DNA from 3 places in the Weizmannia sp. FSL K6-3076 genome. Region 3 is predicted to be linked to each of the others. Evidence: predicted binding sites of a transcription regulator. Region 3 holds the regulator's gene; each other region holds the start of a gene.
What was found. The regulator LexA, encoded in region 3, represses DNA repair genes until DNA is damaged. The targets are predictions, from matches to a motif close to CGAACATATGTTCG.
Positions count from the first base shown of each region.

Region 1: the regulator LexA is predicted to act here: its motif matches at 5,430-5,443, upstream of parE (DNA topoisomerase IV subunit B).
Region 2: the regulator LexA is predicted to act here: its motif matches at 3,654-3,667, upstream of addB (helicase-exonuclease AddAB subunit AddB).

Region 1 covers NZ_JBBOWU010000001.1:1,533,388-1,541,325, forward strand. The annotation lists gene acnA (aconitate hydratase AcnA) at 1-1,910, shown strand, start outside; gene NSS95_RS07075 (FbpB family small basic protein) at 2,017-2,151, shown strand; gene NSS95_RS07080 (acid-soluble spore protein N) at 2,218-2,361, shown strand; gene tlp (small acid-soluble spore protein Tlp) at 2,389-2,619, shown strand; gene NSS95_RS07090 (acyl-CoA thioesterase) at 2,826-3,245, shown strand; gene NSS95_RS07095 (hypothetical protein) at 3,261-3,563, shown strand; gene NSS95_RS07100 (HesB/YadR/YfhF family protein) at 3,617-3,910, opposite strand; gene plsY (glycerol-3-phosphate 1-O-acyltransferase PlsY) at 4,040-4,639, opposite strand; gene NSS95_RS07110 (CoA-binding protein) at 4,818-5,231, shown strand; gene parE (DNA topoisomerase IV subunit B) at 5,489-7,468, shown strand; gene parC (DNA topoisomerase IV subunit A) at 7,465-7,938, shown strand, end outside.
Region 2 covers NZ_JBBOWU010000001.1:966,455-974,392, reverse strand. The annotation lists gene addA (helicase-exonuclease AddAB subunit AddA) at 1-113, opposite strand, end outside; gene addB (helicase-exonuclease AddAB subunit AddB) at 91-3,594, opposite strand; gene NSS95_RS04305 (TIGR00266 family protein) at 3,955-4,743, opposite strand; gene NSS95_RS04300 (competence protein ComK) at 4,872-5,399, opposite strand; gene NSS95_RS04295 (IDEAL domain-containing protein) at 5,591-5,824, shown strand; gene NSS95_RS04290 (M48 family metallopeptidase) at 5,953-7,200, opposite strand; gene NSS95_RS04285 (AzlD domain-containing protein) at 7,282-7,584, opposite strand; gene NSS95_RS04280 (AzlC family ABC transporter permease) at 7,581-7,938, opposite strand, start outside.
Region 3 covers NZ_JBBOWU010000001.1:1,694,435-1,702,372, forward strand. The annotation lists gene tkt (transketolase) at 1-167, opposite strand, end outside; gene NSS95_RS07870 (DUF896 domain-containing protein) at 286-519, opposite strand; gene NSS95_RS07875 (YneB family resolvase-like protein) at 610-1,263, opposite strand; gene yneA (cell division suppressor protein YneA) at 1,260-1,598, opposite strand; gene lexA (transcriptional repressor LexA) at 1,805-2,425, shown strand; gene glnA (type I glutamate--ammonia ligase) at 2,644-3,981, opposite strand; gene NSS95_RS07895 (MerR family transcriptional regulator) at 4,051-4,440, opposite strand; gene NSS95_RS07900 (dynamin family protein) at 4,533-7,938, opposite strand, start outside.

The DNA.
Region 1 (7,938 bases), 160 kb from region 3:
TGCGCCAAAAAGGCGTGGTCGGCAAATTTGTCGAATTCTTTGGCCCGGGCGTCTCAACGCTGCCGCTTGCAGACCGTGCGACGATTGCAAACATGGCGCCTGAATACGGGGCAACTTGCGGTTTCTTCCCGGTTGACGATGAGTCGCTTGCCTATTTGCGCTTAACCGGCCGCAGCGAAGAACATGTAAAAGTGGTGGAAACTTACTTGAAAGAAAACGGCATGTTCTTTACGCCGGACAAAGAAGACCCGGTTTATACGGATGTGCTTGAACTGAACCTTTCTGAAATTGAAGCCAACCTTTCCGGCCCGAAACGCCCGCAGGATTTGATTCCGTTATCGCAAATGCAGTCTGCTTTCCAAAAAGCGATTACGGCGCCTGCCGGCAACCAAGGTTTCGGACTGGATGAAAAAGAGCTCGATAAAGAAGCTGTGATCCATTTTAACAACGGCGAAACAGCTGCGATAAAAACCGGCGCAGTCGCCATTGCAGCGATTACGAGCTGCACAAACACTTCAAACCCTTACGTTATGCTCGGGGCCGGCCTGCTTGCGAAAAAAGCGGTTGAAAAAGGGCTGGAAGTGCCGAAATATGTGAAAACATCGCTTGCGCCTGGATCAAAAGTCGTGACCGGCTACTTAAAAGACTCCGGTTTAATGCCGTACCTCGAACAACTTGGCTTTAACCTGGTCGGTTATGGTTGTACAACCTGTATCGGAAACTCCGGTCCGTTGAAGGAAGAAATTGAAAAAACCATCATGGACAATGATTTGCTCGTAACGAGTGTCCTTTCCGGGAACCGGAATTTTGAAGGCCGGATCCATCCGCTTGTCAAAGCCAACTATCTGGCTTCGCCGCCGCTTGTCGTTGCTTATGCGCTCGCAGGAACGGTGAATATCGATTTAAACCATGACCCGATCGGCAAAGACAAAGACGGCCAAGACGTCTACCTGAAGGATATTTGGCCGCAAGCGGATGAAATCAAAGAAAATGTTCAAAAAGTCGTCACGCCGGAACTGTTCCGCAAACAATATGAAAACGTCTTTACCGACAATGAACGGTGGAATGCGATCGAAACGAGCGACGAACCGTTGTATACATGGGATGCAGAATCGACTTACATTCAAAATCCGCCGTTCTTTGAAAATCTCTCGCCTGAACCGGGCGAAGTACAGCCGCTGTCGAGCCTGCGCGTCATCGGCAAATTCGGCGATTCGGTGACAACGGACCATATTTCGCCTGCAGGTGCGATCGGCAAAGACACCCCTGCCGGAAAATACCTGTTGTCAAAAGGAGTCGAACCGCGTGACTTTAACTCTTATGGTTCCCGTCGCGGCAACCATGAAGTCATGATGCGCGGAACATTTGCCAACATCCGCATCCGCAACCAAATTGCACCGGGTACGGAAGGCGGCTACACGACTTACTGGCCGACGAATGAAGTGACGTCGATTTATGATGCAGCCATGCGTTATAAAGAAAACGGCACCGGCCTTGTGGTTCTTGCCGGCAAAGATTACGGCATGGGCTCATCGCGCGACTGGGCGGCAAAAGGCACATACCTGCTTGGCATTAAAACCGTGATTGCGGAAAGCTTTGAACGGATCCACCGTTCCAACCTCGTTCTCATGGGCGTGCTGCCGCTGCAGTTCAAAAAAGGGGAAAATGCCGACACACTCGGCTTATCCGGCAAAGAAACATTTGATGTCCATATTGACGAAAATGTTAAACCGCATGACTGGATAAAAGTGACGGCTACCGACGAAAACGGGAAGAAAACGGAATTTGAAGCGCTTGTCCGTTTCGATTCCGATGTAGAAATTGACTATTACCGCCACGGCGGCATCCTGCAAATGGTGCTGCGCGAAAAACTACAGCAGTCCAAAAATGAAGTGAAATCAAAATCATAATGTTTAAAAAAGCTGCGGCCAAAGCCGCAGCTTTTTTTGAATCAAATTTATAATTTTTCCCATAATTGCCCATACTAAGTAAAAATACTTGTAAGGAGTGGCAAATATGAGAAAAACCCATAAAAAGACCCTTTCGGATCTTGTTGCCGAAAATAAACAGGAACTGTTGCGCGACAGGGATGCGCTGATGCGGATAGAAGAACGGCTGGACCGGAAACACGAGATGAAATTAGCAGAATAAGCCACTGTTTGTGAATCATAATCCGCTTTCCTCCTGGGGAAAATGTATAAGGAGGGGGGAGATAGGATGGGCAACCCAAACAAGAAAAGCAAATATTTCGTTCCCGATCATCTTGGCACGCAGCCGCGCGGATTTTCCGGCAATAAGGGGAAGAAGATGCAGGACCGTTCGGGACAGCACGCCCAGGTGATACAGACAAAAGGGGAGTAGCTTTCACAGCCGAAGGAGGAGAACACAATGGCGCATAACCGACCGAAACCGGACGACCGCAGCGATAATGTGGAAAAACTGCAAAACATGATCCACAATACGATCGAAAACATGGAAAGCGCGGAAGAATCGCTTGCCGTTACAAGCGATGAAACGCAAATCCAACAAATAAAGGAAAAAAATGAGCGGCGCCGTGAAAGCCTCGAAGCGATGAGAACCGAGGTAAAAGACGAAGCCGCATACAAACAGCAGCAATAAACGAAAACGGCCTTTCGACGGAAAACAGCAGCGTTTCTTTGGAACCACGCCTTTTCCCTCTCGGAAAGGCCGTTTTTTCTCTCCTTTTGCTGCGACCATGCGTGCATCCGAAGTTTTCCCGGCCCCGTATCAGGCATCCTTTTAGGAGGGGGAATTTTCTTTATGCTAAAATAAAATTGACTGTACATATGAAAGAGGTGTCCGGGATGTTTGTATCAGAAACAGAAGTCAAAGTGCGGTATGCAGAAACAGACCAAATGGGGGTTGTGTACCACGCCAATTACCTGATTTGGATGGAAGTGGGGCGGACGAAATTAATCGAAGACCTTGGCTTCCGTTATGCGGATATGGAAAAAGACGGGATTTTGTCGCCGGTCATCGATATTCAAATTTCATACAAAAAACCGGCCCGTTACGGGGAAACAGTGACCGTAAAAACATGGGTCGATGCATATGACGGGCTGCGCGTAACGTACGGCTATGAGATTTACACAGAAACCGGCGACCTTGCCGTGGCCGCGAGTTCAACACATGTCTGCGTAAAGAAAGACAGCTTCCGACCGGTTTCGTTCCGCCGCCTCTACCCAAAATGGCATGAAGCATATGAAAAAGCAAAAAAATCATAAAGCGGGGGGATGGATTTGGCTTTTGGCATACACCGCAACCAGCTTAAAGCGTGGAAAGCGGCGATTGACCGCGGGGAGATTGCGTTTTTAACGCATTTTTGGCTGGACGACCGTTTCCCCGGCGCAAAATCGGTCACAAAAGTCGGCTGTAAAGATCTGGAGAAACTCGCTGCATGGGGAGCACGCTACCAGCTGAAAAAAGAATGGATTCATGTCCGTAAAGACGGTTACAGCCATTTCGACCTGCTTGGCAGGAAGCAGCGAGAAATTTTGCAAAAAGAAGGGCGCCTTGCGGAAGCAAAAAAATTTTTAAAATGAAAAACCGGCATCACTGGCAGCAAAAAAGCAAAAGCTGCCGGATGATCCCGGTTTTAACCTTTTTTATATTCATATACCGGTTCATCCCGTTTCGGGTCATACCCGATATACAAATCATGGCCGTCAAAATACCATTCGTCCGTGCCTTCAATGAAAAAAGCATGGCCGTTCCGTTCAACGGCCGCCACCGGATCGTCGGGAACGTCTTTTTGAACACCAAGTGAAAACCCGTGTTGGACAGGCGTGGAGCCGCCGTATTTGGCAAAAAAACGGACGGACTCGCCGTCGTCCAGTTCCAGTTCCCTTTTAAACCAGTTTACTGCCTCATCTGTAATGTGCATTTTCATGCCGCCACTTCCTTCCAACTGCCTTTTACATTTTCATTATAGACCAAAGCACGTTTTTTCCCTAACCTTTTGCCTTCGTTTACCGGCCCCGGGTTATAGGAAACATCAGATTTAGAAACAATGGCTGCCTTACAGCCACTTGACTTTTGGCTCGGTCTTATTTTTAATCCGCTTAATATTGGCTTTATGGCGGTAAATAATGAAAGAGGCAAGCGCCAGAACGATGACGAACAGCGGCCAGTCATGTGTTGCAATCATATAAATGAGCGTATACAGGATGCCAAAAACAGCCGCCATGATAGAAGAAAGCGAAACGTATTTGCTCCATTTTAATGTAATCAAAAAAACGATGATGACCATGACAAACAATGGCCATTGATAGGCAAGAACAACGCCGGCGGAAGTTGCCACCGCTTTGCCGCCTTTAAATTTGGCAAATACCGGAAGCATATGGCCGATAACAGCGATCATCCCGATTAAAAGCGGGTGCACCGTATGCTCCAGGCCAAAAAAGTGGGGCAATAAGGTGGCGATTGTCCCTTTCAGAATATCCACCACTGTTACGACACTGCCGGCTTTGAACCCGAGCACACGGAACGTATTGGTCGCACCGAGATTTCCGCTGCCGTGTTCGCGGATGTCTATACCGTAAAAAAGCTTACCAACGATCAGGCCTGTCGGGATTGAGCCGAGCAGGTAAGCCAAAAGGATCATCAGGACAATATTCATGTACAAAACTCCTTGGAAAAAATCTATGCTTATTGTAGCATGTTCTTAAAGGAAAGAGGAATATTTTTTGCCGATTCCGTGCAGATTTTCTAACCGAGCAGGAATTGGAAAAGATCAAGCGAATGTTTAAGTTGGGATCAGACTGGCGAAAGTACAAGAAAGGAGAGGTGTTGATCAAATGGCAATCGAAAATCCGAGCAGGGAAGAAATCAGGGAAATTTTACAAAAAGCAAAACGAATTGCAGTGGTTGGCTTGAGCAATAACCCGGAAAAAACATCTTATACGGTAGCCAAAGCCATGCAGGATGCCGGCTATGAGATTATTCCGGTCAATCCGAAAGCAACGGAAATTCTCGGGGAAAAGGCTGTCCCGAGCTTAAAAGATATCGAAGGCCATGTGGACATTGTGGATATTTTCAGGCGGCCCGAATATTTGCCGGAGCTGGCACGGGAGTTTGATGAAATCGATGCGGACGTTTTCTGGGCGCAGCTCGGCATCGAAAACGAGGAAGCATACCGGTTTTTAAAAGAAAAAGGCTATACCGTTGTGATGAACCGCTGCATTAAAGTGGAACATGCCCTGACAAAATAGGCTTTTTCAAGCAGGCGCCAGCTTAAAGGGCGCTTGCTTTCTTTATATTTTCCCAATAAAACGGCCGTTTACTGGAGAAGTTTTTATAACCGTTGCTTTGCCCCTCCCGTTCCCGTCACTTCCGCATGCCCTTTTACAAATTCCGTTTTATCGTTAAAATGAGTATGATAAAAACGGCAAATGATGTTATAATGAGAACGAATATTTGTTCTTATGAACGCCGGTGCACGTGCTTTGCAATTGAAAGGGGAATAGATGTGGCGAAGAAACAAAATATATTGGAATATAATGATGATGCAATCCAGGTGCTGGAAGGGCTGGAGGCCGTAAGGAAAAGGCCGGGCATGTACATCGGGTCGACCGATGCGCGCGGTTTGCACCATCTTGTCTATGAAATCGTCGACAATGCGGTGGATGAGGCGTTGTCCGGGTACGGAAACCATATCATCGTCAACATTCACAAAGATAACAGCATCAGCGTCCAGGACTTCGGGCGCGGCATGCCGGTCGGGATGCACAAGCTCGGTAAGCCGACGACAGAAGTGATCTTGACGATTTTGCACGCCGGCGGAAAATTTGGGCAGGGCGGCTATAAAACGAGCGGCGGCCTGCACGGTGTCGGCGCGTCCGTCGTCAATGCCCTGTCGGAATGGCTTGTTGTTACCATACATCGCGACGGTTACGTGTATGAACAGCGTTTCCGTGACGGCGGCAAACCGGAAACAACGCTCGAGAAAACCGGGAAAACCAATAAGACCGGCACAACGATCCATTTTAAACCCGACCCGTCCATTTTTAGCACCATCACTTTTAACTACGATACATTATGCGAACGGCTGCGCGAATCGGCCTTTCTTTTAAAAGGGTTAAAAATTGAAATCACTGATGAACGTTTCGGGCGGCATGATCTGTTCCACTACGAAAACGGCATTGAAGCCTTTGTCCAGTACTTGAACGAAGGAAAAGAAGTGCTCCATCCGGTTGTGTTTATCGAGGGGGAAACAAACGGAATCGAAGCGGAATTTGCGTTTCAGTTTAACGACGGCTTTTCGGAAAACATTTTATCTTTCGTGAACAACGTGCGCACGAAAGACGGCGGCACGCACGAAGCCGGGGCAAAAACGGCATTGACGCGCGTCGTGAACGATTATGCAAGAAAAACCGGGCTGTTAAAAGAAAAAGATAAAAACTTAGAAGGGACGGATATCCGCGAAGGGCTGTCCGCCATTATTTCCGTCCGCATTCCGGAAGAACTGCTCCAATTTGAAGGACAAACGAAAGGGAAACTTGGCACAAGTGAAGCCCGCTCTGCAGTTGATACGATTGTTTCGGAACACCTTTCTTATTTTCTTGAAGAAAACCCGGATACGAGCAATCTTTTAATCCGGAAAGCCATCAAGGCGTCGCAGGCAAGGGAAGCAGCGAGGAAAGCACGGGAAGAAGCGAGAAGTGGCAAAAAGCGGAAGAAATCGGAAACGACTTTGTCCGGAAAGCTGACGCCGGCGCAAAGCCGCAATCCGCAGCGGAACGAACTGTATCTCGTTGAAGGGGATTCCGCGGGCGGTTCTGCGAAACAGGGGCGCGACCGGAAATTCCAGGCTGTTTTGCCGCTGCGCGGAAAAGTCATCAATACGGAAAAAGCAAAGCTTGCGGATATTTTTAAAAATGAAGAAATCAATACCATTATTTATACGATTGGTGCCGGCGTCGGCCCTGAATTCAATTTGGAAGACGTCAATTACGACAAAGTCATTATTATGACCGATGCCGACACGGACGGTGCCCACATCCAGGTGCTGCTTCTTACGTTCTTTTACCGCTATATGCGGCCTTTGATTGAAGCGGGAAAAGTGTACATCGCGCTGCCACCGCTTTATAAAGTCAGCAAAGGCACCGGCAGGAAAGAAATCGTGGAATATGCTTGGACCGAAAAAGAACTGGATGAAACGATCAAAAAAGTCGGGCGTGGCTATATCCTGCAGCGTTATAAAGGGCTCGGTGAAATGAACGCCGACCAGCTTTGGGAAACGACGATGAATCCGGAAACGCGGACTTTGATCCGTGTCCGTATTGATGATGCGGCCCGGGCTGAACGGCGGGTGACCACGCTTATGGGCGATAAGGTCGAACCGCGTCGGCAATGGATTGAAAGCCATGTGGAATTCGGGCTTGAAGACGACACCAATATTTTAGACAATGAGAATTTGATGATTGAGGAAGGGGACATGAACGGATGAAGACGGCTGAACGTTTTCAAGATTTGCCTTTGGAAGAGGTGCTGGGCGACCGCTTCGGCCGGTACAGCAAATATATTATCCAGGATCGTGCCCTTCCGGATGCGCGGGACGGCCTGAAGCCGGTGCAGCGGCGGATTCTTTATGCGATGCATGTAGAGGGCAACACTGCTGACAAGCATTTCCGGAAATCGGCAAAAACGGTCGGCAACGTCATCGGCAATTACCATCCGCACGGGGATTCTTCCGTTTATGAAGCGATGGTGCGGATGAGCCAGGACTGGAAGCTGCGAAACGTGCTCATCGAGATGCACGGCAATAACGGGAGCATTGACGGCGACCCGGCCGCGGCTATGCGGTATACAGAAGCAAGGCTCGCTCCGATTGCATCCGAACTCCTTCATGATATTGATAAAGAAACGGTTAAATTTATCCCGAATTTCGATGATACCGCAAATGAGCCGGTTGTGCTG
Region 2 (7,938 bases), 730 kb from region 3:
CCTGAACCGGCAGCCGCTGCGACAAGGATGTCCTGCCCTTTTGCCATGACGGCTTTCCATTGGTCATCCGTCCAGACGGCATTCGCCGGTTTATCCGGAATGGCTGTTTTCATCTGTTCTGCGCTCCTTTCTCATTTTGGCGAGGACTTCTTCCGGTTTTTCCGGGTGAATAAGGCGGTAATTGTTTTCTTCCATCGACTGGTCAAACTGGCAGACCGAACGGAACGGGCAGAATGTGCACGCCGCCTGTTTTTTTATTTTATATGGCGCGATATCCGTCGTACCGGACAGGATCGCATTACCAGCCTCTGTGTAAATATTGCGCACATAGCTGCGGATCGCTTCAAAGTCTTCTTTGCTTGCCACTTCGGACCGAGCCGTTAATTGGCCGTCCTTTTTCAAACCTGCCGACACAATCGCACTGTTGCCGGATTCAAGCGACCGGTCCATCAATGTGATCACTTCCGGGCTGTCCAGCAATAGCCCCCGCATCCGGAAGTCTTTTAAAATTTCTTCTTCAATTTCTTCAGTCGTCAACATTTTTTCCGCCGAAATCAGCGGGTCATGAAGATGGAAATACAAAACGCCTGCCGGGATCGTTTCTTCCCCTGTCAGCTGTTTCGAATACGTCATAATGAGATCCAGATAGGTGAGCATTTGCAGGTCAAGACCGTAATACACATTTGTCAAATCGAGCTTGTGCGCACTTGATTTGTAATCGATGATCCTGACGTACACACCGTTTTCACTTTCCGCCTTGTCGACGCGGTCAATCCGGCCCTGCAGCTCCATTTTCGCCCCGTTTTTCAATGTAAACGAAAGTGGCGGTAGCTCTTTTTTCGGCCCGAAAGCGAGTTCCATCGCGACCGGTTCAAAGCCGCTCCGTTTCGCGTGGACGCTTAAAATATAAGAAGCCCTTCCGACAACCTGTTCCAGTTTCCTTTTAATATATTGGTAGCGTTTTGAACTGAGCAGGATTTGATGCTGCAATTTCGGGGCAAGGTCGTCCACAGCCGCTTTTGCCAGCTCCATGCTTTGCTGTTTTGTGATCTCTGACCACGGAATGCCTTCGCGCTGCAGTGTGTCGGAAATCCATTTCAATGCACCGTGGAAAAGATCCCCGATATTCGGCGCATCAAGGCGGAACACATCCCGTTCCCGCAGCCTCAGCCCGTATGTCGAAAAATGGGAAAACGGGCAGGTGAAAAACTGCTCCATTCTCGATACGCTGGCAAGGATATGGTCGCCGTACAGTTCCCGGCTCGTTTTTTCGGAGAGCTTCCGGGCTTTGTTTTGGTAAAACAAACTGGAAAAAGCATGGGCTGCCCGATTTTTCCATTCCGGGTTCTCCATATAAAAGTTATACGTATCCCACCAGAAGTCGGCCATCGGATACCCTCTTTTTTTCAACTGCAGCTGCGAAGTGACAAAAGCAATGGCAGCCGCCGGATGGGAAATGTATGCGGCTTGCTGTTTCTCTTCCAGTTCCGCCGGGTCATTCACCCATAATGCGCCGCCGCGGGCCGGGAACATGTCCTCTATCCGGTTGATGAACGGGGACGGTAGCAATGCTTTCCCTTCTTCATCGGCAAGCGGAAAAGATAGAACCAGTTTTTCAGACGGTGTCGTCAATGCCCGGTAAAAGATAAATTCTTCGTCGAGCAGGCGCCTTTTGCTGCCGGGCATGATTTCAAGCCCGGTAAGTCTTAAATATTCACGCTCTTCATCATTTAAAACGCCATCTTCGGAAATTTTCGCCGGCATGACCCCGTCATTGACCCCAATAATAAACGCCAGTTTGACATCGGACAGCCGGGACTGTTCCAGATTCGCCACGAGCACCTGGTCCAAAGCCGGAGGAACGATGGAAAATTTTAATGACTCAAGCCCGGTTTCCATAATGGCAGAGAATTTCCCAACATCAGCAGGTTCATCGCCAAGGATTTCAACATACTGATCCAAAACGCCCATGACTTCATCCCATGCCTGGTCGTGTTCCCTGGCAGCGACAAGATCCCCAGCTTCTTCCTTTTCAAGCCGGAGCGCTTCCAGTTTTTCCGGAATCTCCAATTCTTCGAGATAAAGATACAACGCTTCACAAAGCGCTTTTCCAGTGCGGGCGCGCTTCAAACGCCGCGACAGGCGCAAAATCGGCGCCGTGACGAGAAGCCTGAGTTCATTCAGTTCCTGTTCGATTTTTCTTTCCTCATCCGTTTGCGGAAGGTTTTCCAGTTCAAGGCCGCGGATCCGCCGGTACTCCCATCTTTTTCTGCTCGTCCACCGTTCTCCCTGGATGCCGTAAGCCAGACAATAGTTTTCAAGCCGGTCCATTTTTTCACGCAGCATACGGGTATCTCCAGGCGGAAACAGCAATTCTGTTTTGATGGCACGGAAAACCGGTTCATAACGCCAGTTGCCGCGAATGATTTCCAGAGTCGAACGGATCAGTTCAATGAGCGGATGATTCAGCATCGGCCGTTTTCTGTCGATAAAATACGGCACATCATAATCGTAAAAAACCGTTTCGATTAAATCCTGATAGGCCTCCCCGTTGCGGACAAGGAGGGCAATGTCACGATAGCGGCAGCTGCCTTCCATAACCGCTTCACGAATGGAACGGGCAACGCCTTCGATTTCTGCCCGCCGGTTGTTCGCCTGCCAGATTTCGATGCTGCTTTCCCCCGGAAAAGAAGGAAACGGGAGTTCTTCAAACCGGGACTGCAAAAAGCGCAAACTTTCATGCCGGAAACGGATCGGTTCATACAGCGCCACGTCTTCTTCCGTTTCAATTTGAAAGGCGCGCGCCAGTTCATAAATATGTGCATAGGCTTCTCCCGGCATTCGGAACAAGTATAAATCATCCGGCTGCATCCCGCGGAAAGCCCTGTCCGTTGTGAGCGCAACCGTAACGCGGCGGCATTTTTTCAGGAGCTCCCCGATCACCAGGTATTCCTGCGGGTTAAAAGTATGGAAGCCGTCTATATAAATTTCCGCATCGTCCAGATAGCGGGATTTTTCAATGGCAGAAGCAAGCAGCCTTAAGTAATCTTCCGAATCAATGTATTTGCCTTCCAGCTTTTGTTCATATGCCTGATATACGCGTTCCAAATCGTGCAGCTTGTCGGAAAGCACTCTTTCCCCGTCCGCTTCCCCGATTGACGCACGTTTTTCCTGAAGCTGTGCAGGTGAAACGCAAAATCGTTTGAATTCAGTCAGAATGCGTTCGACATTGTCAATAAAGCCGGTCTTATCCGCCGCCCGCGTGAAAACCGACAGTTCTTCTTTTTGGTCTTCCAAAATTTTCCGAATGAGCATATTTAATCCGCTGCTCGATACATGGGTACGGCTGATCCCGCCGACTTCCTGCAATATTTTCCAGGCAAGGCGCGTAAAACTGTACACCTGGGCGCGGATCATCCCGCCCAGTTCAGGGTCATGCGCAAGCCGTGTTTCTGATAAAAAAGTCATTTGCTCCGGAACAAGGTAAATGAGCGGTGCCCCGCCCGGATCGCCAAGCAGTTTCTGCCTGATTTCACGGTGGATGAAAGCTGTCTTTCCTGTCCCGGGGCGCCCGGTAATAAATCGAAGGGACAATTGGTTCACTTCCTTTTGATGGGCTCAGTTGGCTCCATATCCGGAAACATGCCGGACAAGGAACATTTGTTCTTTTATTGTAACGGATATTTTTCTATGAATCAAGCTTTTTGCCAAAAAAATATGCTTCCTGTTTTTTCTGCCGGGGGATGCCCCGCTTCCAAGTAAAATACTGCCTTTTCCCGCCCCCGGAAAAGTCCTTCCCACCAATCCGGATGCCCTCCCCATCCGGCCGGGCCACGCAACCGCCATTGGAGCGCTCTCCCTGCTTCCGGCCGGTCGTATCATTTTTTCATATGCCAAAAAAAAGCACTGCCTGTTCCGGGAAACGTCCCGCAAAATGCAGTGCTTTTACACCTCTTAATCCCCGTTAAACAAATTAAACAAGCCTTTTGCCATGCTGCCTTCATCCTTCGAACCACCGGCTGCCGGCATTGCAGCAAATACGCGGCTGGCCAGGCGGCTGAACGGCAGCGACTGCACCCAGACCGATCCCGGCCCGCGTAAAGTGGCAAAGAACAGGCCCTCTCCCCCAAACAGGGCTGTTTTGATCCCTTTGACAAATTCAATGTCATAATCGATCGTCCGTGACATGGCGACAAGGCAGCCTGTATCCACCTTTAATGTTTCGCCGGGTGCGAGCTCGCGTTTCTGGATCGTGCCGCCTGCATGAATAAAGGCAAGGCCGTCTCCCTCAAGCTTCTGCATAATAAATCCTTCCCCGCCGAAAAACCCTGTTCCAAGTTTCCGCTGAAATTCAACACCAACTGAAACCCCTTTTGCCGCTGCCAAAAATGCATCTTTCTGGCAAATGATTTTCCCCCCTTGTTCACTTAAATCCATCGGTACAATTTTGCCCGGATAAGGCGCTGCAAACGCTACGTGCTTTTTATCACGGCCTTCGTTCGTAAAGGCGGTCATAAAAAGACTTTCACCGGTGATCAGCCGTTTTCCTGCGGAGAACAGTTTTCCCATAATGCCGCCTTGGCTGCCCGATCCGTCGCCAAAAATCGTTTCCATCCGGATGCCGTCTTCCATCATCATCAAGCTGCCGGCCTCAGCGATGACGGTCTCCTGCGGGTCGAGCTCGACTTCAACAAACTGCATGTCATCCCCGACCAGTTTAAAATCAATATCGTGGTTGTTCATTTCCATTCCTCCTCAAATTTCACTACCCCCTGTATACGGACTTGCCGTTCGCAATGTTTCATTTTTATTTCTCGGGCAGGCGTTCGTTTTATTGGACGAAAAGGCAGGGACCCCCTCCCCTGCCAAGCTTAAATCCAATACAGCCCGCTGTCTTCCATCGCTCTGTACCCCTGCTGTTTCATGAATTGCATGCGGGAGCGCCGGATATTGAGTTCATAAGCAACCTGCAAAGCAGCCGCTTTATGGTACTGGTTAATAAACGAACCGTAGCTGATTGGCAATACGAGTGATTGATTGTTTGAAAAAATCACTTCAGTTTTTTTGCCTTCTGGGGTGTGGTCTTTAATATGCCCGGAGATCAGCCAAATACAGTCCGGCTGGCTGGGCGATTTTGTTGGAAAAATTATGGTAGCTGTATGAGGATCAACGAGGATCGGCGGCTTGTGCCGAACATGAATCAAGCTTTTTGTCGCATTTTTTCTTCCTTCGTAATCGCTTCCAAAGTATTGACAGCTTTTTTTCACGATACTCAGGTGAAGTTCCGGCACAAATCGTTCCCGATCCACTTCCAGTATTTTTGTCCCTTTTTCTCCTCCCTCCTGGCAAGGAATCAGCGCAATCGTATTTGGATGAATGTCCAATTCTCCATGTTGCATAAAGTATTCCCCCATTCTATTTTTCTCATAATTCACTTTCTATTATAGTACAAATTTCCTACATTTCTAGTCGTTTTTCTAAAAATATGCATTTTTTTCCTTATTTACCGTTTCAGAAAAATTCAATTTTTACATTGCTTTTTATTGAAATGCTCTGTATAATAAAAAAAAGCGGAAAAAGGTGATCATACATGGAAAACAAAAAATCTTTCTCTGACGTGCCGAAAGAAAGCCCGAAGTCCCGGATTCAGATGGAGAAATTTGTGGAACACATTTACACGGACATGTTGCTGAATGAGATCCTGCTGAACAAAAAAAGAGAAGAGTTATTAAGAAAAATTGACCATGTACTTGATCTCCGCGATGAGGAGCAGTTCATGCATTTAACGAACGAACTTAAAAAAATCAACCTGCAATTTGGATAAATACAGGCCATGCAAACAGGCCCGGCCCGTTTGCATGGCTTTTCTTTTGCATAAAAATGGCAGGTGCAGGGCGCGGCCAAAAGATTTTTGCCCGGAACAGGCCGCGCCTGCTGCACTTTCAGTATTCCTTATTCTTCCAGCATGCGGATCCGCTCCAGTATTGTCGGATGGTCATAGCGAAATATTTTGACGAGAAGCGGCGGATTGACTTCGCTTAAACCCGCTTTTGTTAAAATTTGGAACGTTTCAATGCCGGACTTTTTATCATGCGTCATCTGTACGGCATAACGGTCCGCCCGCATTTCCTGATAGCGCGATGCCCAATTGGTAAGCGGGCTCGACGCAAAGAGCAGAACTGAGGAAATAAGCAGAAATAAAGGCAGCGAGCTGATGCTGGAAACCCCGGACATCCACCGCCCGCTTCCTTTCCAACGCCCAACCGCATTCATCCACCTGGCAACCAGCCACAGCCCGATGAGCATCATCAACATATAACCCGCGATGCCGAAATATATATGTTTTTCCACATAATGCCCCATCTCGTGTGCCATCACGAATAAAATTTCTTTATCATCCATACGGTTGAGGGTCGTGTCCCAGAGCACGATTCTTGAGTTGGAGCCGATGCCGGTGACGTAAGCATTCAGGGCGTTTGTTTTTTCCGACATATTCACTTCGTACACATGGTCAGCGGGAATTTGCGCTTTTTCCGCAAGCGCCAGAATTTTCGCCTCCAGTGCCTTGTCTTTTAACGGATAAAAATCGTTATACAGCGGGTCAATCACGACCGGCTGGATAAACATCATAAACACCGTAAAAGGAATGGAAAGCAGCCAGGCCGGGAGCCACCATTTCCGCCGGAATTTTTTCATCAGGGCGTACAATACTGCGACGACAGCAAACATGATGGCAAAATTCACCCAGAAATCGGTCAGTTCATCTTTCATCCATCCTGCAAAATTTTGGGCGGAAATGCCGTACGCTTTTGAAAAACGATGGGACAAATAATCGAACGGAAAGGTAAACAAAAAGGCTGCAAGCGAAAACCAAAAGAAATAAACCGCGGTTTGAATCAGGCGGATATGTGAAACTGCCGCTGCCCATTTTTCAAACATTTTGGAAATGCCAAGCACAAGCACCAAAAAGTAGAACAGCCACTCATACGGCACGGACAGGAAAAAAAGCAGATTCCTGATTTTTGAGTATGCTTCGCTTAGAAACAATTGGCGGCCGCTCATAAAAGTAGCGGGATCTGCGGCTGTCCCTTTATATTGGGCGGGAAGAGCAGCATCGGCGTAATAAAACAAATACCAGTACATCAAAAGGCCGAACAAAACGTATGCCGCAATCGCCCGCAGCGCCCACTTCATCTTCACTCCACATGCACTCCTTCCTTGTCCTCTTCTATATATGTAGCCAAGGAAAAAGGCATTTAGAACAGCCAATACGGCTTTGCCTTAAAACAGAAAAGAATAAAAGCTCAACACCGCAATCGCCCCGAGCACGACAATGATGACATTCGCGCCGATGAACGCGAGGAGGATGGCCGTTCCCGCGCCGATCACTCCGAACAGCGGATCTTTTTGAATCAAAAACACTTTTGGAAAAATCAAGGCGCCTAAAATCGCATACGGAACATTTTTTAAAATGCCTTCCAAAAATGGCGGCAGCGTTTTGTTTTGCAAGAGGACGAGGGGCAGTATCCGCGGCAAAAACGTCACGATGCCCATGCCGATAATGACGAGGATAATGGTGCTCATTTTTCTTCCACCCGCTTTTTCCGTTTGTATGTTTCTGCTATTTCAACCAAAACAGCCGACAACAAAGTGGAGACGATGATGGACCAGCCTTCCTCCATGACGCCGTAACCGGTAAAAATGCTGTTGAACACTGCTGAAAGAGAGGCAAGGAAAAGGACTTTCACACTTTTTTTCAAAGACGGGACAAGGAGGCCAATAAACATCGCATATAAGGCAACCGTCATGCTTGCCTGCAAAAATTGCGGCAGGTTGGCTCCGATCATATACCCGATCCCGGAGCTCACTACCCAACTGGCATAAGCGATAAAAGTGACGCCAAATCCGTAACCGATCGGTATTTTTCCGTTCCGTGTG
Region 3 (7,938 bases):
CAGTGCGGGTTTTCCGGATTATGGTTCAAATATCTTGTCCAGAGGGTGTATGCCATTGGTGCAGCCCCCATCGGAAGCCCCGGATGACCGGATTTTGCTTTTTCGATGGCGTCAATGGACAATGTTCGGATTGTTGTGACTGCCAGTTCGTCCGTTTTATCAAACATCTGTTAACATCCTTTCTTCATGGGTTACAACTCTATATTAAGGCAAGTGAAACCCATAACACAACTCTTTTACCATTTTGTATGGATTTTGTAAGAAAAAAGCAGGATGGTTTCCTTTTTAGTGCAGCTTTCTTTTTGTTTGAATTTGCTTAATTTTTTCCGGGGTAACGTCCTGGCCAGCCGGGTCAAGCACACGGACATTTTCAATCGTTTTTCTGAATGAAGAGCGGAACGCCTGCAAATACTCGCTTCGCAATTTTGACTGTTCCTTTGCTTCTTCACTTGTCAGGGCGCCGGTTTTCGCTTTTTTCGCCAATTCGTTAATCCTTGCCATTTTTTCTTTTGAAAGCATATTTTCTCTCCTTTTATCCGTAATTGATGCCATCTTACTAAAATATGGACCCGCCTGCAACGAAAGCGCACCCGTGAAACGGTTTTGATACTATTTATCATGCCCCGTTTCCTCCATATATTCCCTGTAACGCCGGTGGACGGTTGCTTTTGAAACTTGGTAGCCGAAACCGCGCATAGTCGCAGCAATTTCTTGAAAAGTCAAGCCGTTATCCCGCAGGCGGATAATTTCTTCAACCGGCACTTCCTTTCGCTCCCTGCCGTCCGGATTCCGCTTCCCTTTTAAATTTTTTTCCGGACGGTAGCCGTTTTTGACTGCACGCTCCATTCCCCTTTTAATTTTTAAGTTATGCAGCTTTCGCTGATACTCTTCAACCATGCTGACAATTTTCAGCACCATTGAATCAGATTCCGAAAGCTCCAATTCTCCGTTTTGCGCATAACAATATACTTTAATCCCTTTTTTATATAAAAAATGAAGCAATGCAATTTTTGCATTTCCTCTTCCGATCCGTGTTTCATCCTGCACCAGTACGGCGTCAATCTTTTCATTTTCAATCGTATCAAGAAGATCAAGGATGCCGGGCCTGTCCAGGTCATAGCCGCTTGCCCGGTCACAGATCACCCCGGCCACTTGAAAACCGTGGGAATCCGAAAGCTTCTCCAGCTCTTCCCGCTGCCTCGCCAAGGAAGTTTCCTGGCTTTCTTTTTCCGTGCTTACTCTGCAATATAAAACAACTTTCATTTTTTCGTCTCCCGTTGTGATTTCATCGCAAGTTCCCTATTATCATCGCTGAATTCATTTTTTTCTATTGGAATGACAATTTTTTCGCCGGCTTTGATCATGTTGCCGTCAATATCATTATGACGCTCAACCCAGCTGATAAATGCTTCCCTCGACATTTTGCCCTTTTCCGCATACTGCCCGGCGATGTTCCAAAGCGTATCGCCCCCTGTGACGCTGATTTTGATATAGTGTGGGGATGGATCCCGCAGACTTCCAATCATGAAAAATCCGAAAACAAGCGTAAGCCCTGCTAAAATCATAACATAGTTATACTTTTTCCATAATCGTGACATCTCCATCTTCCTCCCGCGAATATTCGTTCGTCCAATCACCAGTTCTATTATAAAACGAACGCCTGTTTTTCGTCAACATTTTTTCGAACTTACGTTTGTTTTATCTGCTGCAATGTGATATAATAATAGCAAATAATGGCATTCCTCCCGTAAACGTCCCCATACGCAGCGCGGGTGCCAAACAAAACTGTGACGAGGTGAATAGAATGGCAAAACTATCAAAACGGCAACAGGCGATACTTGATTTCATCAAGCATGAAGTAAAAACAAAAGGTTATCCCCCTTCCGTGCGGGAAATCGGCCAGGCAGTCGGACTTGCTTCCAGTTCAACTGTCCATGGCCATCTCGCAAGGCTTGAAAGCAAGGGGTTGATCAGGCGCGACCCTACAAAGCCGAGAGCGATTGAAATTTTGGACCATGATGAAGAAATACCGGCCCAAAATGTTGTCAATGTGCCTGTTGTCGGAAAAGTAACAGCAGGCATACCGATTACCGCTGTAGAAAATATTGAAGAGTATTTTCCGCTTCCGGAACATCTTGTCCCGTCTGACGAGTCCGTCTACATGCTGGAAATTGAAGGGGACAGCATGGTGGATGCCGGGATTTTAAACGGCGATTATGTGATTGTCCGCTCCCAGCAGACGGCAAACAACGGAGATATCGTGGTCGCTATGACAGATGAAAATGAAGCGACAGTAAAAAGATTTTTCAAGGAAAAAGACTACTTCCGGCTGCAACCTGAAAACCAGACAATGGAACCGATCATATTGAAAAACGTCACCATTCTCGGCGTTGTCATCGGGCTGTACAGGCAAATGGTGCACTGATCAAAAAGAAGCAGTTTCGGCTGCTTCTTTTTTAATAGAGCATATGCGAGTTTGATGGCAAAAATGCCTGTGACACTTGAGGATTTCTGGGCTTCCAATCTATTTTCGAAGGAAAAATCGGGGCAATTAATGGGCATTTTGTTTTTCTGGGCGTTCGACGCAAAAATGCCCGATAAACAAAAACCCCTCAAAGCCTTACGCTTCAAGGGGTTTCTTGCTTAATACATTTCGATATACTGGTCGCGTTCCCATTGGTGGACTTGTGTGCGGAACATATCCCATTCAATTTCCTTAGCTTCAAGGAAGTGTTCGAGAATGTGATCGCCAAGGGCGTCTACCATTACATCATCCGATTTTAAGTTTTCCAGCGCCTGCAGCAGTGTGCCCGGGAGGTCGACAATGCCGGCTTCTTCTCTTTCTTCTTTCGTCATGACATAGATGTTGCGGTCGACCGGTTCCGGCGCCTGCAATTTGTTCGCGATGCCGTCAAGCCCTGCTTTTAACAGGACGGCGAGCGCGAGATACGGATTGGCAGACGGGTCAACGCTGCGCACCTCAACGCGCGTGCTTAAACCGCGGGAAGCCGGAATCCGCATGAGCGGGCTGCGGTTGCGAGCGGACCAGGCAACATAACAAGGCGCTTCATAACCCGGCACAAGCCGTTTATAGGAGTTCACCGTCGGATTCGTGACAGCCGTAAAGTTCGAAGCATGCTTCATAATGCCGGCAATGAACTGGTATGCCGTATCGCTCAGCTGCAGTTCTGCATCGTTCGGGTCATAGAATGCATTTTCTTTTCCTTTAAAAAGCGAAAGATTGGTGTGCATCCCGGAACCGTTCACGCCAAACAACGGTTTCGGCATAAACGTCGCATGCAGGCCATGTTTGCGTGCAATCGTCTTGACCACCAGTTTAAAGGTCTGGATATTGTCGCATGCCCTGACTGCATCCGCATATTTAAAATCAATTTCGTGCTGGCCGGGTGCAACTTCATGGTGGGACGCTTCAATTTCAAAGCCCATTTCCTCGAGTTCCAATACGATGTCGCGCCGGCAGTTTTCGCCAAGGTCCGTCGGCGCCAGGTCAAAATAGCCGCCGTTGTCGTTCAGCTCCAGTGTCGGTTCATTTTTTTCATTCAGCTTGAAGAGGAAGAATTCCGGTTCAGGCCCAAGATTAAAACTCGTGAAGCCAAGTTCTTCCATTTCTTTCAATACCCGTTTCAAATTATTCCGCGGATCACCTTCAAACGGGGTGCCGTCCGGATTATAAATATCGCAAATCAGACGGGCGACTTTCCCTTTCTCAGCGGTCCACGGGAAAATGACCCATGTATCATAGTCCGGATACAGATACATATCCGATTCTTCAATCCGGACAAACCCTTCAATCGAAGAGCCGTCGAACATGATTTTATTGTCGAGCGCTTTTTCAAGCTGGCTGAGCGGGATTTCCACGTTTTTAATCGTCCCCAAAATATCCGTGAACTGCAAGCGGATGAATTTCACATTTTGTTCTTCGGCATTCTTCAAAATATCTTCACGTGTAAACTTAGGCATGAACAGTATTCCTCCCTTTAGGCAATAAAAAGTATATATCTAAGCTATAAAACTAGCTTTTCAACAATGTTAATGGAAAAACCGGGGCGCATCGGACAACCGCTGGCTCGGTCTTTGAAAACGGCCGGCCTGCAGCAGTTCCTGGCGAAGCCGTTTGCGGATTTCTTCATCCGTTACATGATTTTTGACGAGTACCGGCCCGGTTCCGCGGCGGTCGTTCATCAATAAGATTTTTTTGATGCCTGCAATATTGATCCCCTGATCCAGCAAATCTTTAATATCAAGAAGCCGGTCGACATCATTTAAAGAATAAAGGCGGCGATTGCCTTCCGTTCTTGCCGGTGTAATCAGCTCGTGTTCTTCATAATAGCGGATCTGCCGGGCCGATAAATCTGTTAGCTTCATAACGGTTCCGATCGGCAAAAGCGGCATCGAACGGCGGATTTCTTTTCGACCCATGTTATACGCTCCTTTTCTTTATATTTTTACTATATTCCATGTGAGTTTTTTTGTCAACAAAATGTTATATTTTCTCACATCATTTTTTATCCTCAGGAAGGCAAAACGAGTTTTTCGCGGATTTCCATCCATTCTGCCACGTTCACACTTTCTTCAAGGGCTTCAAGACGGGCATCGAACTGTTCGGCAATATCGAGTAAAGCTTCCGATTGCATTTTCGCAAACTCTTCCTCCAGCCATGAGCGGAACGAACCGGCAAGCTTTTCTCCTTGCACGTCAAGATACTGCTGCGCAAGCGGTTCAAACATCGCCTGCAGTTCTTCCTGCATGCCGGCTTTTCCCCCTTTTTCAAAAAAAGTGCGCGCATTTTTAAAATGGCGGAATGCCTTTTCAAACGGTTCCAAATCCGTTTCCGAAAAGGCCGCAGGAAAATCAGGCGTAGCGTGTGCGCCCGCTTCAAACGTGCTGACAGACAAATCAGGAAGCAAACGTTTCATCTCCCTGTTCCATTCCGCGCTTTGCAATGTGAATAATTTCCGGCAATGGGCTTCAAGCCTTACATTTGTCGCCCGCATCTCCTGCGCAAAATCATAGCCAACGAGTTCTGCAAGCTCTTGAAGGGCGCCCGGCAAATCTTTCGCTGCCTTCACCGTTGCCGGATTAAAAGCTTCCTTGAAAAAGTCGGCGAAGCGGTAGAAAACGCGCTGTTTTACGTAATAGAGCAGCTCCTTCTGCTCCTGCATGAAGCTGTCCGTGAAAAACGCCGGCTTTGTATTTTTCAAAATGGCTTCTGCCTCTTCCCGCCGTTTCCGGAGAAGTTCCCGTTTCGCTTTCTTTGTTTCAATCGATTCATTGGCATCGCGGATCACGGCATCCACCATGGCAAGGCCGCGTTCCAGCTCGTTTTGTGCAGACTGAAGCACCATATTCAGCAAATCATGGTCGAGAAATTGGCGGAAGCCCGCTTCAAATTCGGCCATTTTCGCTTCCTCCCGCCTGCCTGAAAGCGCAAGCAGGCTTGATACACCATAAAGGCGCGGATTGCGGATGCCGAAATGGAGCAGTTGACCCCTGACATAGTCCATCACTTCTTTATATTCTTCGCCGGACGAGGCAAGATCAATCGCATTGACAATAAAAAACATCTTATCCAGTTCAAATGCTTCTTTTACCCGCCCGAGCTGGATGAGAAATTCCCTGTCTGCGCGCGCGAAGGCATGGTTGTAGTATGTGACGAAGAAAACCGCATCCGAGTCTTTAATATATTCAAATGCTACGCCGGTATGCCGGGCATTGATCGAGTCGGCTCCGGGCGTATCGACAAGCGTAATGCCAAGTCTTGTGAACGGGCAATCATAAAACAAATCAATGGATTCAACAAAACAAGACTGGGTTTCATCGGCAACAAACCGGCGGAACGCTTCCATTCCGACATTCAAGTTCTGTCCGTCCCGCCCGTTAAAATCAGGGAAGCCTTTCGCAAAGGCACGCAAAAAAGATAAATGGACTTTTTCGTTTGCTTTGCCCGTTTCTTTTGCTTGTAAAGTTTCAATTTTTTCAAGCGCTTCTCCGAACGAACGGCAACTATGCCCGAAAACAGCGAGCGACTTGTTTACATCTTCCAGCATCTGCGCCTCCGTTTTCAGCTTTACGGCTGCTGTTTTATGCGGATGTGCCGCATCAGGCGGGCAGATCCTGCAAATGGCCGCTGTGGTGGGATTCGGTGAAACCGGCAGTACTTTTTCGCCGGCAAGCGCGTTTGCAAAAGACGATTTTCCCGCGCTGAACGCGCCGAACAGCGCAACGGTATAGCGGCGGTTTTTCAGGCGCCTGCTTTTGGTTCTGAGCGTTTCGGTATACCGCCCGAAACCGTGCTGGTGCTTAAGCAGCGTAATCGCCTGCTCTATTTTGGCAAGCACGGTTTCAGGCGGCAATGTGCCGGCTTGTTTTTCTGTCGGGCCCGGGCTTTCTAAAGCCTTGCCGGTTTCTTCAGGCTGTTTTGCATCCTTTTCCCCGCGATACACCCGGTAATGCGCCTTTTCACCCGCCCATTCTTTCTCTATTTCAGCCAGCAGCTGTTCCGGATGTGCGGCAGGCGCTTTCAATTCAGTCCGTTTTTCGGCAAGCTGCCTTTCTATTTTTTCGAGATTCCTGTAAGCCTCTGCCAGTTCTTTTGCCTGCACGGCCTTTTTCCGAACCATTTTAAGCTGTTCATCCGTTTCCAAGGCAGCCTGTTTCAGGACGAGCGCTTTCCAATCGTTCCAAGCCTCACGGGCGGCTCGTTTGATTTCATCCGAGACATTTTCGCAATAATGGAGGATATAGTCGCCTGTCAGCCGTGCACCCTCTTTTACCTGGGCGGCGAGCATTGCTTCGCTGAAATCTGCTTTAAGCATGCCGGCCTGTTGTTCCAGCATTTGCGCGCCAGCAAGATGCAGCGGTTTTAAAGCTTCTTGCGCCAGCGGGCGGAGATGCCAGTCGATTTGTGCTTCGGTATTGGCTTCGAGGGCGGCATAGAAATCATGGAGCCGCTGTTTTCTTGCTTCTTCGGTTTTTTTCTTCTTTGCAAAAAAACCGCCGGCATGGAAATCTTTTTGCATGCTTTCAAGATACGCCTTTGCTTTCTCTCTCGTTTCAAACGGCATTAAATAGGCGCCGTCCAGAAGCGTTTGAAGCTTTTGCCGCGTATCCTCATCCCAATTTTCAATGCGGGTAAGAAGCGCCCGTTCTTTTTCAAGCCACTCTTGTTCCGCTTCGTACGCTTCCGTTTTCCCGGTGCCCGAATATTTTGCAAGCACTTCCTCATATGCTGCTTTTTGCGGTGCGTACTGCGCTTCAAGCCAGTCGTCATGCTCTTTTTCCAAGACGCTTAAGGATGCTTCAACAGACCGTTCCAGTCGGGCGGATTTTTCGGAAACGGCGTGGTCAATGAGCGCTTTCAGCCGGCCAAATTCATTATCGGGATGATCCGGGTCTTTTAAAGAGGTGTAAAAAATGCCGCCCGGCTGGACATGCCAGGATGCAAATGCATTTTCAACCCCCCGCCGGAATGCGGAAAACGGCAGCTCTTCGCTCTGGTGCTTGTCAATCTGGTTAATAATTAAATAAAGTTCAAGCCCGTGATCGAGCAGTTCTTTTGTAAAGGTAAAATTGAGTTCCGACTGGACATGGTTGTAATCCATCACATAAAAGACAAGATCCGCCATATAAATAGCCGATTCCGTGGCAATCCGGTGCGCATCGTTGGTTGAATCGACACCCGGCGTATCCATCACCGTCAATCCCGCCGGCAAATCGGAATCGGGCTTAGTGATTTCAATTTCCTGGACATGCCCTTTTTTGCAATAATTTTTGACAACTTCAAAATCATACGGCGCGTGAAAAATCAAAGGGGCTTCCCCTTTTTCATAAACGATGGCACAGTCTTCCGTCCCCTTTTCAATTTTGACAAGATTGGCGCTCGTCGGAATCGGGCTTGACGGAAGAACACGGCTGCCT